Regions from separate parts of the Streptosporangium fragile genome, predicted to be linked through region 2. Evidence: riboswitches for the same ligand, from Rfam matches in the RefSeq annotation. Region 2 holds a riboswitch; each other region holds the start of a gene.
What was found. A riboswitch is a leader RNA that binds a small molecule or an ion and turns the genes downstream of it on or off. The one in region 2 is predicted to bind cyclic di-AMP.

Region 1: linked by a shared signal. The riboswitch ahead of ABD841_RS36130 (coiled-coil domain-containing protein) and the one ahead of ABD841_RS19910 (hypothetical protein) in region 2 are both predicted to bind cyclic di-AMP.
Region 3: linked by a shared signal. The riboswitch ahead of ABD841_RS25425 (D-alanyl-D-alanine carboxypeptidase family protein) and the one ahead of ABD841_RS19910 (hypothetical protein) in region 2 are both predicted to bind cyclic di-AMP.

Annotation. Positions count from the first base shown of each region.
Region 1 covers NZ_BAAAVI010000090.1:2,131-7,608, reverse strand. Annotated here, with positions in the region: gene ABD841_RS36140 (DeoR/GlpR family DNA-binding transcription regulator) at 1-549, shown strand, start outside; gene galT (galactose-1-phosphate uridylyltransferase) at 546-1,625, shown strand; cyclic di-AMP (ydaO/yuaA leader) riboswitch at 1,698-1,834, shown strand; gene ABD841_RS36130 (coiled-coil domain-containing protein) at 1,837-2,811, shown strand; gene ABD841_RS36125 (DinB family protein) at 2,985-3,494, shown strand; gene ABD841_RS36120 (MarR family winged helix-turn-helix transcriptional regulator) at 3,481-4,002, opposite strand; gene ABD841_RS36115 (M50 family metallopeptidase) at 4,167-5,474, opposite strand.
Region 2 covers NZ_BAAAVI010000028.1:19,553-25,030, reverse strand. Annotated here, with positions in the region: gene ABD841_RS19925 (carbohydrate ABC transporter permease) at 1-822, shown strand, start outside; gene ABD841_RS19920 (carbohydrate ABC transporter permease) at 819-1,658, shown strand; gene ABD841_RS19915 (DUF4253 domain-containing protein) at 1,916-2,767, shown strand; cyclic di-AMP (ydaO/yuaA leader) riboswitch at 3,114-3,247, shown strand; gene ABD841_RS19910 (hypothetical protein) at 3,549-4,496, shown strand; gene ABD841_RS19905 (hypothetical protein) at 4,717-5,328, opposite strand.
Region 3 covers NZ_BAAAVI010000042.1:11,079-16,556, forward strand. Annotated here, with positions in the region: gene ABD841_RS25410 (NB-ARC domain-containing protein) at 1-174, shown strand, start outside; gene ABD841_RS25415 (hypothetical protein) at 280-2,328, opposite strand; gene ABD841_RS25420 (hypothetical protein) at 2,751-2,918, shown strand; cyclic di-AMP (ydaO/yuaA leader) riboswitch at 3,208-3,355, shown strand; gene ABD841_RS25425 (D-alanyl-D-alanine carboxypeptidase family protein) at 3,366-4,460, shown strand; gene ABD841_RS25430 (pectate lyase family protein) at 5,237-5,478, shown strand, end outside.

The sequences.
Region 1 (5,478 bases), on a different contig from region 2:
CGGCACGCCGCCCGGCTCGTCCGCCCCGGCACGGCCATCGCGCTCTCCGCCGGGACGACCACCTGGACGCTCGCCCACTTCGTGGTGGAGGTACCGGAGCTCACCGTGATCACCAACTCGATCCGGATCGCCGACGTCTTCCACCGCGCTCCCAGGGCCGACCGCACGGTCGTGCTGACCGGCGGGGTCCGCACCCCCTCCGACGCCCTGGTGGGCCCGGTCGCGGTGGCGGCGATCCGGGGGCTTCACGTCGACACGCTGTTCCTCGGGGTGCACGGGATGAGCACCCGCGCCGGGTTCACCACGCCCAACCTGCTGGAGGCCGAGACCAACCGGGCACTGGTCGCCTCCGCGCACCGGCTGGTGGTGCCCGCCGACCACACCAAGTGGGGCACGGTCGGGATCAGCACGATCGCCGAGCTGTCCGAGGCCCACGTCGTGGTCACCGACTCCGGCCTTCCGGAGGAGGCCCGCGAGGAGCTGGCCGCCGCGGTGGGCGAGCTGATCATCACAGAACCGCAGCAGGAGAGCGAGACCCTGAGCCGATGAAGCGCACCATCACCCACCTGGCCGACGGCCGTGAGCTGTTCTACTTCGACCGGCGGGACGACGCGGACCGCAGCGCGGTCGACGAGCGCGACCTGCCGCCCCGCCCGCCGGCCTCGGAGCTGCGCTACGACCCGCTCACCGAGGAGTGGATCGCGATGGCCGGCCACCGCCAGGGCCGCACCTTCCTACCCCCGGCCAGTGAGTGCCCGCTGTGCCCGTCCGTCCCCGGCCGCCCGACCGAGATCCCGTCCGCCGAGTACGAGGTGGTGGTCTTCGAGAACCGCTTCCCGTCCTTCTCCGCCCAGCCGGGGACGTACGGGCAGGTCGGCGGGTTGAGCGAGGTCCGCCCGGGGGCCGGCCGCTGCGAGGTGGTCTGTTTCACCTCCGAGCACGACTCCTCCTTCTCCCGGCTCTCCCCCGAGCAGGTCGAGCTGGTCATGGAGGCGTGGATCGACCGGACGGCCGAGCTGTCGGCGATGCCGGGCGTGGAGCAGGTGTTCTGCTTCGAGAACCGGGGGGCGGAGATCGGCATCACGCTGACCCACCCGCACGGCCAGATCTACGCCTACCCGTACGTGACCCCGCGCACCAGGCTGACCTTCGGGGCGGCCGAGCGCCATCGGGAGCGGACCGGCGGCAACCTGTTCGCCGACGTGCTCGCCGCCGAACGGGAGGCGGGGGTCCGGGTCGTCGCCTCGAACGAGCACTGGACCGCTTTCGTGCCGGCCGCGGCGCGCTGGCCCGTCGAGGTGCACCTCTACCCGCACCGCCGGGTGCCCGACCTGGGAGGTCTGGAGCCCGCCGAGCGTGCGGCGTTCGGCCCCCTCTACACCGACGTCCTGCGCCGCCTCGACGGGTTGTTCGACATGCCGATGCCGTACATCGCGGCCTGGCACCAGGCTCCGGTGAATGTCGGCCGCGACCTGGCGTATGCCCACATGGAGCTCTTCAGCATCCGCCGCGCGGCGAACAAGCTGAAGTATCTCGCCGGATCGGAGTCGGCCATGGGAGCATTCGTGAACGATGTGCTACCCGAAGAGACAGCACAACTTCTGCGCTCCGTCGTCACGGATTGATCACTTATTGGTCTCGGATTGCAGTCGCATGACTTTCGGTTTACCACTACTATCCTTCCCACATCAGCTCTAACTGCTGATATGCCTAATCTCAGGCGCCTCGCCCGAGAGCCGGGGAACCACCGCACCTGGGGTGAAACCACTTCGGTGGAAGGGCTTCCTCCAGCCCGAACCCGTCAGCTAACCCGGTAGGCGGAAGGAGAGGAGAGTCGTGGCGGCACCGTCCCCCACGTTCCGTCGTCATGCGGTCTGGATCCTTTGCCTCGGCTCGGCAGCCGCGTTCACGCTCGGTGCCCCCACCGCGGGCAGCGCGGAGCCCAAGCCGACCGAGGCCGAACTCCGCGCCGAGCTGGCCAAGCTCAACAAGAAGATCGACAAGCTGATCGAGTCCTACGCGGCCAAGCGCGAGTCGCTCCAGAAGGCACAGAAGGCCGAAGCCGTCGCCAAGAGGAACCTGCAGCGGGCGGAGGAGGAGTACGCGGCGGCCAAGCAGGAGGTCGACTCCATCGTCCAGCTGCGCTACCAGAGCAGCGCGGGAAGCCTGCCCTCCCTGCTGTTCGCCCCCGATCTGAGCGGTGCCGCGGTGATGGAGCAGCTCACCGCCCAGCAGAGCGCCCACCTGCAGGGCTTCGCCGACAGCCTCGGCCGCAGGGAGCAGGCCGCCGAGAGGGCGGCCCGGCTCACCGACGAGATCAAGGAGGAGGCCAAGGAGGTACAGTCCCAGCGCGACGAGGCCGAGGACCTGATCGACGACATCAAGGACAAACTCGACCGGCTCGTCCCCGTGGGCTCCGGCCGCCGCGCCGACGGTACCTGGGCTCCCCAGCTCCCCACCGGCGCCGACAACATCACCGACCGGACCCGCATCATGCGCGACGCCATCAAGAGGCGCTTCGACCTCCCGTACACGGTCGGCTGCTACCGGCCCACCAACGACGGCGGCGAGCACCCGCTGGGGCGCGCCTGCGACTTCATGATGAGCACCGGCGGCGCGATGCCCACCGCGGCCAACCTCAAGCTCGGCGACGAGATCTCCGCCTGGGCCCTCAAGAACCGGGCCAAGCTCGGCGTCAAGTACGTGATCTGGCGCCAGCGCATCAACCACGGCTCCGGCTGGCGCTTCATGTCCGACCGCGGCGGCATCACCGCCAACCACTACGACCACCCGCACATCTCGATGTTCTGAGCGGCCGGACCCGGCCGCCGACGGGCGGAATCGGCCTCCGGCGGCGGGCGGTCCCGACCCTCGGCGGGCGGTCCCGGCGGAATCCGCGCCGCGCTCCGGGGCCTGCGGAATACGAGGTCGGTGGCGGAAAAAGGACGTGACAGCGGTGGTGATGCCCGAAAGGATGGGACACCATGACCGATACTCGGATTGATCCCCCTTTCATCGCCGACGAGGGCCCGATGCTGCACGCGTGGCTCGACTGGCACCGGGAGACCCTGGCCGTCAAATGCGCGGGACTGACGGACGAGCAGCTGCGCCTGCGCGCGGCCGAGCCGTCCACGCTGTCGCTGCTGGGTCTGGTCCGGCACATGACCGACGTCGAGCGCAGCTGGTTCCGTAACGTGCTCAACGGCGAGGGCACGGTCGGGATCTACTACTCCGACGACGACCCGGACGGCGACTTCGACACCCTGGAGACCAGCCCCACGGCCGAGCACGCCTTCGACAGGTGGCAAGCGGAGATCGCGCACGCCAGGGAGCTGTCGGCGGGGCTGCCGCTGGACACCATCGGCAAGGGGCAGCGCCATGACCAGGACGTCTCGCTGCGCTGGATCCTCGTCCACATGATCGAGGAGTACGCCCGGCACAACGGGCACGCCGACATCATCCGCCAGCGGATCGACGGGGTCACCGGCGAGTAGCGGGCCCCTCCAGCGCCTCGGCGATCACCTGGTCGAGGTTGGCCAGGTTCGCCGGGCGGGCCGCGGCCGCCTCCGCGAAGCGGGCGAGCAGGCGGGCGAAGGTCTCGCGGTCGGATTCGGCCCAGTCGGCCATCAGCCCGTCCAGGTAGGTCCGCCGGTGCCGGACGACGGCGTCGAGCACCCTGCGGCCCCGGTCGCTGAGCACCAGCCGGGCCCGCCTGGCGTCCACCGCCGACTCTTCCCGCGCGACGAACCCGGCGCCGATGGCGTCGTTGACCAGTCTGCTGGCGGTGGACGGATCGACGTCCAGCTGCTCGGCGACGGCGCCCACGGTGACCTCGGGCACGTCCAGGGCGAGCTTGTGCACGGCGTGCACGACCATCACGTTCGACATCTGCACCGGGCGCTGCGACTCCCCCGCCCTGCGCGGGCGCAGCGGCCGCGACCACATCCGGCGTAGCCGGAACAGCGCCACGTCGATCAGCGCTCCAGGCGTCCCGTCATCCACGGCGCAACCCTAACGCCTGCGGGCGCGACCGGTGCCCGGCCCCGGGCACCGGAGCGGCGACGGGAGCGCGGCACCGTACCGGGCGCCGCGAACCGCACGAGACGGCACGAACCGTACGGTGCCACGCGGCGTCGGCGTACGTACGGCGGCGCGGCGGAACGGGGTCAGCCGGAGAGACGGACCGGGTTGACCAGGTCGGCGTACATCAGCAGACCGGCCATGATGATCATGATGAAGGCGATCGCGTAGGTCAGCGGGAGCGCCTTGGCGATGTCGACGTGACCGGGCGTGGGGCGGCGGGTGACGCGCGCGAAGCCGCGCTTGACGCCCTCCCACAGGCCGCCCGCGACGTGACCGCCGTCCAGCGGGAGCAGCGGGATCAGGTTGAACAGGCCGATCGCCAGGTTGAAACCCGCCAGCAGGTTGACGAAGATGACGATCTTGTTCTCCAGCGGGGCCGCGGAGGCGGCGATCTCGCCGCCGATCCGGCTGACCCCGATGACGCCGATCGGGCCGTTCTTGTCACGCTCGTCACCGGAGAAGGCCGCGTGCCAGACGCCCACCATCTTCTCGGGGAAACGCAGGAGCGAGGCGGCGGTGGCCGAGGTCAGCTCGCCCATGTGCTCGACCACGGCGCCGATGCTCTGCTGCTCCATGACGATCTTCGGGCTGACCCCGAGATAGCCGACATTCTTCTCGATCTTGCCCGGCTCGTCCAGCGACTCGCGGTCCTGGGCGATGAGGGTGGCGTTCACGGTGAGGTCCTGGCCGGCTCGCCTGATCCCGATCTCGACGGGTCCGGCGCCGTTGGCGCGGATGGCCCGCGAGGCGGCCTCCCAGCTCTCGGTGGGCTTGCCGGCGACCGACAGGATGACGTCACCCGGGCGCAGCCCTGCGGCGCTGGCCGGGCTGGGCCGGTCGGCGGCGGTGCACTCGGGGTTCTTGGCGTAGTCGGCGGCGGTCTTCACGCACTGCGGGATGGAGGCGATCTCGTTCTTCTGCACCGCGATGCCGAAGCCCATCAGGACGACGCCGAACAGGATGAAGGCCAGCACGAAGTTCATCGCCGGGCCGCCGGACATGATGATGACCTTCTGCCACCAGGGCTTGCGGTAGAAGACCCGGTTCTCGTCGCCCGGGCGGACCTCCTCCAGCGCCACCTCGCGCGCGTTGTCGATCAGCCCCTGCCAGGGACCGGTGGAGACCGAGCGGAGCTTGGTGGGATCGTCGGAGGGCCGGGGCGGCAGCATGCCGATCATCCGGATGTAGCCGCCGAGCGGGAGCCACTTGATGCCGTACTCGGTCTCGCCCTTGCGCCGCGACCACATCGTCGGGCCGAAACCGACCATGTACTGCGTGACCTTGACGCCGAACAGCTTGGCGGGCACCAGATGACCGATCTCGTGCAGCGCGATCGAGACCATCAGGCCCACGAGGAAGACGACGATGCCGATCACGAAGGGCCAGCTCACAGGT
Region 2 (5,478 bases):
CTGCCGCTCTTCGGCTACCCGATCTACATGCTCGGCCTGCTCTCGGTCTTCGACTACCGGCAGGCCCAGGTCAGCGGGGGAGAGCCGACGAGGTTCATCGGCTTCGAGAACTACGCCACGCTCCTGGGCGACCAGCGTTTCTGGTCGGTGCTGGCGCAGACCGTGGTGTTCGCGGCGGCCCTGGTCGTCGCGACCCTGGCCGTCGGCGCGGCGCTCGCCGTGGTGCTGACCAAGGCGGGGCGGGTGCCGCGGCTGCTGCTCTCGCTGGCGGCCATGGCGGCCTGGGCCGCGCCCGCGATGACCGGCTCGACGGTCTGGATGTTCCTTTTCGACGCCGACCTGGGCCTGGTCAACCAGGTTCTCGGCATCGAGGGCTACAACTGGTTCTACGACAAGTGGGTCACCTTCGGGATCGTCGGCGCCACGGTCGTCTGGCACTCCTTCCCCTTCGTCATGGTGACGCTCTACGCGGGCATCCAGGCCATCCCCGGCTCCGTGCTGGAGGCGGCCGCGCTCGACGGCGCCTCGGCGTGGAGCTCGTTCTGGCGGATCATCGTGCCGATGCTGCGACCACTGATCACCATCGTGGTCATCCAGTCGATCATCTGGGACTTCAAGATCTTCACCCAGATCTATGTGATGACCAACGGCGGCGGCATCGCGGGCCAGAACTCCGTGCTTAACGTCTACGCGTACCAGACGGCCTTCGGCTCCTCGGAGTACGGGCTCGGCTCGGCGATCGGCGTCATCATGACGCTGATCCTGCTCGCGGTCACCCTGCTGTACATCCGTGCCCTCTACCGCAGCGGAGAGAAGCTGTGAGCAGATCCCGCCTGATCGCCAACACCGTGGCACTGGTCACGGCCTTCGTCACGTTCTTCCCGATCTACTGGATGGTGCTGTCCGCGCTCAAGCCCGCGGGCGAGATCCAGTCGCTCCAGGTGCGCCCGTGGACGCTGGCGCCGACCTTCGAGCACTTCCAGCGGGTGCTGGGCGGGGAGAACTTCGGCCGCTACTTTCTCAACAGCCTCGGCGTCGCCCTCAGCGTCGTCGTGCTCTCGGCGGTGGTCGCCTTCCTCGCCGCGGTGGCGGTGACCCGGTTCCGCTTCCGGTTCCGCACGACGGTGCTGATCATGTTCCTGGTGGCGCAGATGGTGCCGGTGGAGGCGCTCACCATCCCGCTGTTCTTCCTCGTCCGCGACATCGGCGCGGTGGTGCCCGGCGTGGGCCTCAACACCCTGGGCTCGCTCGTCCTGGTCCACCTGGCGTTCTCGCTGCCGTTCGCCGTCTGGATGATGCGCGGGTTCGTGGCGGCGGTGCCGGAGGCGCTGGAGGAAGCCGCGATGATCGACGGTGCGAGCCGGCAGGTCATCCTGTGGCGGATCCTGTTCCCCCTGGTCGCGCCCGGCCTGATCGCGACGAGCGTCTTCTCCTTCATCACCGCCTGGAACGACTTCATCTTCGCCAGGACCTTCATCATCTCGGCCAAGGACAACCAGACCCTGCCCGCGGCCCTGCTGGTCTTCTTCAAGCCCGACGAGAACGACTGGGGCGGCATCATGGCGGCCTCGACGCTGATGACCATCCCCGTACTGATCTTCTTCGTGGCCGTCCAGCGCAAGCTGGTGGCCGGGCTGGGCGGGGCGGTCAAGGACTGAGAACGAAGAGCGGCCGGAGCCGTCGCCGGGGAGGCGAGGCGGGGGTGCCCGGGAGGCGGCCGGAGGCCGTCGCCGGGGAGGCGAGGCGGGTGCCCCCGGGGGATGCCGGAGGCCGTCACCGGGAGGGCCGAAGCCAGGCGCCCGGGAGGCGGTTGAAGACGGGCGCCCAGGGGTTTCGTTCGTTTCTGTACCGATAAGTTTTGCCTGTACCAGGGCGGAACTGTCCCTCGGGACGCTTGACGGGACAAAATTGGTCCGTGGTCAGGATCGGATCGGTAGAGATGGACGATTGCGAGCGGGGGCACCTTCCGCCATTTCTGAGCCAGCTGTTCGCCGACGGGGGCGAGGGCCGACGGCTCTCCGTGGAGCTGCCGCCCGGTGACGTGGTCTGGCCCGATCCTGGTTACTCGCAGCTGTCGATCCGTGCCCGACCCGCCTTCTGGCTCAGCGACGTGGCGGTGTCCGGAGAGTACTGGGCCCTGCTGCGCGCCCAGCACGAGCACTCGGGCCTCTGGCCGGTGCTGCTGGAGGACTCCGTCCAGCCCTGGGCGGCCGGCCAGATCGCCCCGGACGCCGCCGCCGAGATCGACAACTACCACGCGGCGGCGTTCATGGCCGAGGTGTGGACCGACTGGGTCGCCAAGGCCCACGCCGACCAGGTCGACATCCTCGACCCCTTCGGCCCCCGCTGTCCGGGCCCGGCGCCGCCGGGCAAGCTTGTCGCCGACCCCGGCGTGGTCGCCGACTGGTACGCCCGGCTGGTGGCCGAGCGCCGGACCCCGCTGGGCCTGGTCGCCGTCGAGCGGAGCGCCGACGCGCTCGCCGTCATGGGCTGGCAGGGCGCCCTGAACCACAACGAGTGGATGGTTCCGCTGGCCGCCGTGGTGCGCAGCTGGGAGGAGAGGTTCGGGGCCCGGGTGGTCGGCATGGGGTTCAACACCCTCGACCTGAGCGTCGCCGCGCCGCCGACGACCTCGGAGCACGCCCTGCACGTCGCGGCCGAGCACTGGACGTTCTGCCCCGACAGCATCATCCAGGGCGCCGGCACCCTCATCGACTACGCCGAGCAGATCAAGGGCAGGAACGCCTGGTCGTTCTGGTGGGACTGATCACTGAGGCCGATCACCCGGCCGGGCCTTCCGCGGCGGGGTGTGCCGGGCCTCCCGCGGTAGAGGCGTATCGGGTCTCCCGTGGCGGGGTGTGCCGGGTCTCCCGCGGCGGGGCGTGCCGGGCCTCCCGCGGTACGGGTGTACCGGGGCTGCTCGCGGTGCCGAGGCGGCCGGCAGGGGCGACGCCGGCCACCCCCGGGGTGGGTGTTTCTTGGGGGTTGTAGGTAGATCTTCTGGGCTTTTCATGGGATTTGTTTTGCTTTGTCCCATTGTGCTGGGTAGTGTCCTGGTTGTTATCGGTTGGTGACCTGCCCTTCAACAGAAGGAGCGGCCGGCCGACGTCGAGTCCCGAGGGCCGCCAAGCCCGCGGGAGCCGGGGACCCACCTTCCCGGGGTGAATCCGCCGCGAGCGCGCGGCGGTAGGGCAACTCCACCGCCCGAACCCGTCAGCTAACCCGGTAGACGAGATGGAGAGGAGATCCCCCCATGGATCACCGCGTCACCATGTCGGCGCGTTCCGTGGCCGTGCCGGTCCCGTAGGCCGCACGCGCCGGTCCCCGGACCCGCATGTCCCGGTTCCCCGGATCTTGACGTGCAGGCTCCCGGACCTTCGCCCTCAGCTCGCCAGAACTTCACCCGAACCCTTCCGTCGCGCCTGATCGCGGTGCCTTCCCGCCCGTGCTTCGCGTAGCGCCTGGTTGATCCCGCTGCGCCTTTTCTCGTCGAGCGCGTCCTCGCCCGTGCCTCCGCCGTGTGCCGCACGTGGCCGCCCCGTTCCCTCGTGAAAGAGCTCGTTTTCCCCATGCGCTTCTTCTTCGCCCTGCACAAGAACCGTCTCGCCGCCGCGCTCCTCGTCGGCGCGAGCGTGCTGACCGCCACCGGTGTCGCCTCCGCGCTGCCCGCCTCCGCCACCCCCGCGGCCCGTACCGCCCCGGGAGCCGACAAGCCCGACGCCGCCTCCCAGACCGTCCTGCTCACCGGGTCGACCACGGCTTCCTACTTCTGGGACGACTCCTCCGGCCGCGCCGGTGACACCGGCCTGCCCGCGAGCGGCAAGCCGATGCAGAAGGGCATGGCCGCGAGCCCGAGCTGGCCCCTGTTCACCGAGGGCTACGTCATCTACAAGGGCAAGAAGGCCAAGTTCTTCGTCGGCGACCGCGGTCCCGGCGAGCCCTCCAGCCGGGGCGTCATGCTGGACCTCGACGCCAAGACCTTCGCGGATCTGACCGGCGGCACGTTCAACCCCAACACGCTCATGGTCAACGGCAACGGCGGCATGGGTCACATCAAGGTCCAGTACGTGATCACCAAGTGGGGCGACGGCGTGGGCAAGAAGAACCACCCGGTGGCCTTCTCCACCGGCGCCTGGGGCCGCAAGGACCGCAACCCGGCCGTCCCGCCGAAGCCCCTCGTCGCCAAGCCGGCCGAGCCGAAGAAGGCCGCGGAGCCGAAGAAGACCGAGGTCGTCGCGGAGCCGAAGAAGGCCGAGGAGGCCACGAAGGCCGAGGCCGTCGCCGGGCCGGCGGCGGGCTCGTCCAAGAACGTCGTGCTCACGGCGGACGTCAAGCGCGAGAAGGAAGCGCGTGACCTGGACGGCGCCGCCAACGCCGCCGCGAGCTCCTCCTCGGGCTCGAAGGGCACCGCCGCGGCGGTCCTGCTCATCGCCGTGGGCGGAGGCGCCCTCCTGCTCACCGGCCGTCGCCGCCGCCCCGGCCGCCGCCGCGCCTGACCGTCCCGCGGCGTCCCCGCGCGACTCCTCCGGGACGTTTCCCCCTGGCGTCCCCGCGCGGTCCCTCCGGGCGTTCCCCGCGACGTCCTCGGGGGACACCCTCGCACGACCCGGCCCCGGCGCTCCCGCGCCGGGGCCTTCGGCTGCCGGAACGTCGTCCGCCGGTGCTCGCCCCCGCCGCGCGGCGGATGGGGGCGCCGCCTCCGGCGCCGGGCGGTCGTCAGCGTTCGACGGCGGCGCGGAACCCCGGAAGCATCTCCTTGAACTCGGCGGCGCTGAAGTTCGGGCCGAGTATCACCCCGACCGTGCCGTCGTCGGCCCAGGCGCACATGCCGGTCTCGGAGCCGACGAGCTCCAGGCCGACGCAGCGGGCGTGGCCGCCGAACGGCCCCGCCGGGAGGTCGAAGGCGTGGTCGGGGGTGTCGCCCGCCAGGAACGTCTGGAGGGCGTGTTCAACGGTCGGCGCCTCCTGATCCCGGCTGATCCGCACGTCGTAGCCGGTGAAGATGAACCCCCTGGTCAAGGAGTGGCCCTTGGCCCGTTTGACCTCCTCGTACCGCACCTGCACCGCGTCCTCGACGGTGGCGCCCCGGACGTGGGGATGCCGGTCCAGTAGTTCCTCGCGGGTGAGGAACGGCCACATGCCGGTGAGTTTCACGGGCCCGGCCTTCTCGGGCGGCGGGAGCACCAGGCTGCGGCTGCCCTCCCGGGCGGGCGACGGGTCCGTGGTGCCCGACGCGCCGGTCCCGCATGCCGGCAGCGCGCCGATGAGCAGCGCCGCCACCACGGAGCCCCAGCGGCGCCCCGGCGACCCGCCGCGGGATCGCGACACCCGGCGGGAAGCCCCCGGTGCTGAGCCCGCGCTTCGCCTCCCGGGTGCGCGCGGAACGGAGAACGTGACCATGGGACCTTTCTTTGTGCCCGGGGTGTGCGGCAGGGGCATGACCCGAAGGGTAGCCGTGCCCCTGCCGTGTGCCGTCCC
Region 3 (5,478 bases), on a different contig from region 2:
GCGGACTGGGCGGGAGAGTACCCGGTCGTGGCATGCGGCGTGGTGGCGGGCGGAACGCTCAAAGTCGTGGTGGGACAGCGGATAGGCCCGCCCTACCTGCTCGAACTCCACGATGCCCGCACCGGGGGCGGGGGTGAGAGCGACGGGAGGGAGCTCCGCCGCACGACTGAGTGACGTGTCCGGGGACGGACAGGAGGAGGTCACTCCACCGGCAGCCTCCGCGGGCGGTTCGGGGGACCACCCGCGGCGCTCGGCGGCGGCGTTTCGTGACGCGGGCGCTCACTGCCGGGACAGGGCACGGGTGATGCCGGTGGCGATGGTGGTGACCAGCACCCAGCCCGCGATCACCAGGCCGTAGGCGACCCACTGGGTGGCACCGGCGGGCTGGAATGCCTTCTCCTGCCCGAAGTCGATCAGCGGGAACAGCAGATCCAGAACGTAGACGACGGCGTTGAACGCGGGGCCCTCACCGGGTTTGGCCCGGGGCGGGCTGTTCACCGCGAACACGACGGCGCCGGCGACCAGCAGGGCCAGAAACCACAGGGCGGCGCGGACCGGGCGGTAACCGTACCCGACGGTGACATCCTGCAGCAGGCCCCAGGCGCGGGCGTACGGCGGGAGCCCGGCGCGGCGGCGTCGCTGTTTGACCAGCAGGACCGTACGGGCGTCGACGTCGTGGCCCAGCCGCCGGTAGGTGGTGGCGAGCTGCTCGTACGGCTGCGGCACGTATCCGTCCGGGCCGGACCGCAGCCAGGCCAGCCGTTCGGCGGCGGGCGGCATCGGGTCCAGGGCGTCGTAGGTCAGGCCGTCCTGGCGGCACGCTGGCCAGGTGGCGGGGTCATCACGGATCACGCCGATCCTGGCGTGCCGCAGGTCCACGACGCCCTCGGGGGCCTTCACCGGCCGCAGATCCAGCTCCCGGGCCTCCAGCTGCCAGGCCGCCAGCGCCCTGCCCCCGGGAGCGGACAGGGTGGCGCCGTTGAGGGACAGGCGCCGGCCGACGCGGGCGCCGGTCAGTGTGAGTTCGCCCTCGGCGGTGAAGCCGTGCCCGCATTCCAGGCCGCCGCCGATGCTCGCCCCGGCGGCGTCGAGTGCCCTGCCGCCGGGATTGGCCAGGTGGGCACCACCGAAGTCGGCGAACGTGCCGACATGCGCGTCGGCGAGCCGGACCTCGCCCTCCGCCCGGAAGCCTCCGGAGCACGACAGCCCGCCTCCGACCGTGACGCCGCCGGCGTCCAGGGCGATCCTGCCGGCCGGGCTCGAATCCGGCGTGGTCAGCTGTGCGCCGGTCAGGTTCAGCGACCCGGCGATACGCGCCTGCGACAGGTCCACCCGGCCGCACGCGGTGAGCTCGCGCGCCTCGAGGGTGCCCTCGACCTGGAGTTCGGCGGCCTGGAGCGCGTCCCCGCCGGGATGGGTCAGGGTGGCGCCGTCCAGGCTGAGCTCCCGATCGACCCGGGAGTTGGCCAGCCGTACGATGCCCGTCACGGTGAATCCACTGCCCAGGTACAGTCCGCCCTCGGCGGTGATGCGGGAACCGAGCAGGGCCATCCGACCGGGATGGGCGATCGTGCTTCCGGTGAAGCTGAACGGCCCGGTCACCCGGGTGTTGCGCGCTCTGACCATCCCGGTGACCCTCATCCACCGGCAGAAGACACTGCCGTCGGCGACCAGCCCGTCCAGCACGAGCGCCGGGCCGTCGGCCGGGGCGAAGCGCGCCTCATCCATGATCACAGTGCCGGTCACCCGGGCGTCGGACAGCCGGACCTGGCCCACGGCTCTCAGCCCGATCGCGGACAGGCCGCGGCCCGCCTGCAGCCGGTCGCAGTCGACCGCGCCGACCCGCGCGTGGCTCAGCGTGAGGCTTCCCGTCACCTGGGTTCCCCGCAGTTCCAGCAGGCCGGTGCAGACACAGGCCTCCAGCCGCAGGTGCCCGTCGATCTGCGCGTTGGATCCCGACAGACCCGGCAGATGAGAGCGTTTGAAGCTCAGCTGCGAACACCGGGCCCAGTACAGGCTCGGATCCCGCTCGAAGAAGCACGACAGGAACCGAGCCGAGTGACGGACCGTGGAGTAGGCGAGGTCCACCCGCTCGGTGATCCGGGCCCCCTTGAGCCTCATCGCCGGGATCCGGTGCGACCGCGGCGCCTCCTCGCTCATCAGCAGAGCGGCGATCACCCGGCCACGGACCGTCCGCTCCGCGCCCCAGGCAGCCCCCGCCGCCGGGTCGTCCTCTGCCGGATCCCCGGTCGTGAAGTCGACCTCCTCCCCGTGTGGAAAGGCCTCCCACACCCGGAGCTCGGCCTCGGACAGATCCTCAACACGCACGTCGTCCCCTCACCCGAACGCGGTCATTCCCTTGATCACCTATGCCATGTCGAGGATTACCATCCGGCGCTCCGTTGACGCCATCCTTACCATCGCGTTGGCGGCCCGGGTCGGCCCGCGCGGGGTAAGCCGTCACCGGGCGCGGGGTACGCGCCGCCGGCGGCTCCTCCGCTCCCCGAAGGACCGCGCACCGGCCGGGCGGGGAATCCGGGCGTGTTTCCGGCGCCCCGGGCGGCGTACGAGCCGCGTCGGCGCGGAGGGCCGGCGGCTGCGGCGGCCCCGCCGGGCGACCGCCGGTCAACGTCTCCCCTGTCCGGGCCGCGGCGCAGACGCGATCACCCCGCCTCGCCGGGCAACCCGCCCGCACGGAACCGTATCCTTGGAGCAGCCTCGCCTCTCATCCCACACAAGCGGTGATCTTCATGTACGAGATCGTCTCGGCTCTGGCGCCTCCCGCCATCGTCGCCACTGTCTTCCTGCTCGGCGTACGGGCGGTCCTGAAGCACGAGCGGGCGGACCGGGCGCGGGAAAGACGCCAGCCCGCCGGACCTCCCGTGAAGCTCGCGAAGGAGACCGGCTCCGAGGAGTAGGACGCCGGAAGGCGACGCCCGCTCCGGGCCCGTCGGAGGGGTACGCGGCCCGGAGCGGGCGATCCGTTCTCCGCGGTGGCGGGGCGACGCGGGGTTCGGGGGGATCAGGCCGGGCCGCCGGTCCCCGCGCACGACAAGACGCGGCACCTTTTGTCCCATTTGCGGATTTATGTGCGGTTATATTACTTTCTAGGGAATCGCGGCAGACGCAGGCACGACCATCCGGCCGCACCCGTTGCCGTTTCGTTGCCCGGACCGTGTGTCCCCGGCGGGCCCTTCCCGCCGGGACGGCGCACGGCCGCCGAATCCGCACCTCGCGGAGCCGGGGACCCATCCCTTCGGGGTGAATCGGAGCGCCAGCCCCCGAGCTGCGCCCCGTAGGGCACTTCCCAGCCCGAACCCGTCAGCTGACCCGGTAGGCGGCATGGAAGCAAGGACCAACCCATCATGCCCAAGCACCGGCTTGCCTCCTCCCCGAAGAACCGCCTGAACCTCTCCCCGGACCGCCCGGACTTCCCGGAGAACCGGCTGGGTCTCCCGAAGAACCGGCTGGGTCACGCACTCGTGGGCGCCGTCGTCGCCGTCGGTACCGTGGCCTCCGGTGCCGCCACCGCGCAAGCCGCCACCGTGCAGACCGGCGCCCCGCAGACCGGCGCCGCCACCGTGCAGACCGGCGCCCCGCAGACCGGCGCCGGGACGCTCCTCCCGCTGACCCCGCCCGCCGGCGGTGAGGCCGCCCGCAGCAAGGCACCGGCGGTGCTCGGACGCGCGGCCTATCTGGTCGACGCCTCGACGGGCGACGTCAGGCTCAGCAAGGGGGCCGACCGGCGAATGCCGGTGGCCAGCCTGACCAAGGTGATGACCGCATACATCGTGCTCAGGGAGGCTAGGCCGACGGACACGGTCACGATCACGCCGGAGGACGTGTGGTACGCACAGGCCGGTGGAGGCACCAGCGCGTACCTGCGCGTGGGAGACCGGCTCTCCGTCGAGGACCTCCTGTACGGCCTGATGCTTCCCTCGGGCGCGGACGCCGCCCACGCGCTGGCCCGCGCCTACGGTCCCGGGGTCGCCGGATTCACCGCGAAGATGAACGCCACCGCGCGCGAGCTCGGGATGCGCGACACCAGGTACCTCAACGCCGACGGGCTGCCCACCCCCGAGGGCGAGGGCTATTCCACCGCGCGGGACCAGACCCGGCTGGCCGAGATCGCGCTGCGCAACCCGGCCCTGGTGAAGATCACCTCCACCCGGCGCCACACGACCCCCAGGACAGCCGATCACCGCGCCTACACCTGGCACAACACCAACAAGCTGCTCGGCTCACCGGGCGCGCTCGGCCTGAAGACGGGTTTCACCCGCGCCGCGGGCTACAGCCTGGCCTTCGCCGCCGACAGCCACAACCACCGGCTGGTCGGCGTGATCCTCGGCGAGACGGTCTCCGGCCGGCGGTTCCAGACCGCCCGGGCACTCCTGGACTGGGCGGCGCGCGAGACGACGGCGGGCGACGGCCGCGGCGGGAGTGCCCGGAACCACCGGTGACGGGCGACGTCGGCGCGCTCCCGGGAGAGCCCGACGGCGCTGTCCGGCGGCCCGCGGAAGGTGCTGGTGATCTTGCCCTACGGCGTGCCGTGCGGCGTAGCCGATGAGTGCCTGCCCGCGTCGGCGAAGGCGTAGCCGGCGCCGGCGGGCACCCGCAACCCGCCCTCGGCCGCCTGCGGCAAGCGCGTCGAGGCGCCCGGCGGGGGGCGACGGCGACGCCGGCGCAGAGGGCGCTCACCGAACGGTCGAAGGCGGTGGGGCCGCCCGGCGGGGGCGCCACCCGCCCGCCGGGCCGTACCGCCCCGGCGACGGGGCCGCCCCGGGAAACCTCCGCGTGTTCGCGGGGAAATTTTCGCGTTACGTCCCACCCGGGCGGACGGGTTCTCACCTGGAAGAACGCGTTCCCGCCGGGCGGGTGGCCGGGCTGCCGCCCGGACGGGGACGAACTCGGCGCTTGACCCGTCCCTTACCGGGGGCGTACAAGTGCGAAAAGAGTTGGATAGCGCTTTCCCACCCTTCATCCCCGGGCGCCGCCCGGGACCCGTCCGCACGTGCTCCGGCGGAGGCCTGACCCTGTCCAAGGCCTGCGCCGGCGGTGGCGGACGGGCTCCGGCGACGCCCGGCGGACACCGTTCGCCAGGGCCTCCGGCCATGCCGGCACGTGACCGCGGAGCGCGGCCACGCCGACGTCACCGGTTCGGGCCCCGGCGCAAGGCCATGGTCCGACCGGGCCGGAGCACGGCCCGGTCGGCACTGACGGAACTGGAGGTTCCACGGTGCGCAGAAGGAAAGAGCTCCGCGCCAACTCACTGCTCGCCGCGCTCGCGGCGGCCCTCGCCGTCATGGTGCTCGGGGCGATGGCGCTGCTGGCGGTGCCCAGCGCGTTCGCCGCAACGCTGTTCGGCGACGATTTCGAGGACGGTAACGCCACGGGTTGGTCGAAGTCCGGGGGAAGCTGGTCGGTGGCCGCCGACGGCTCCCAGGTTTACCGGCAGTCCGGCACCGGCGCGGACGCCCG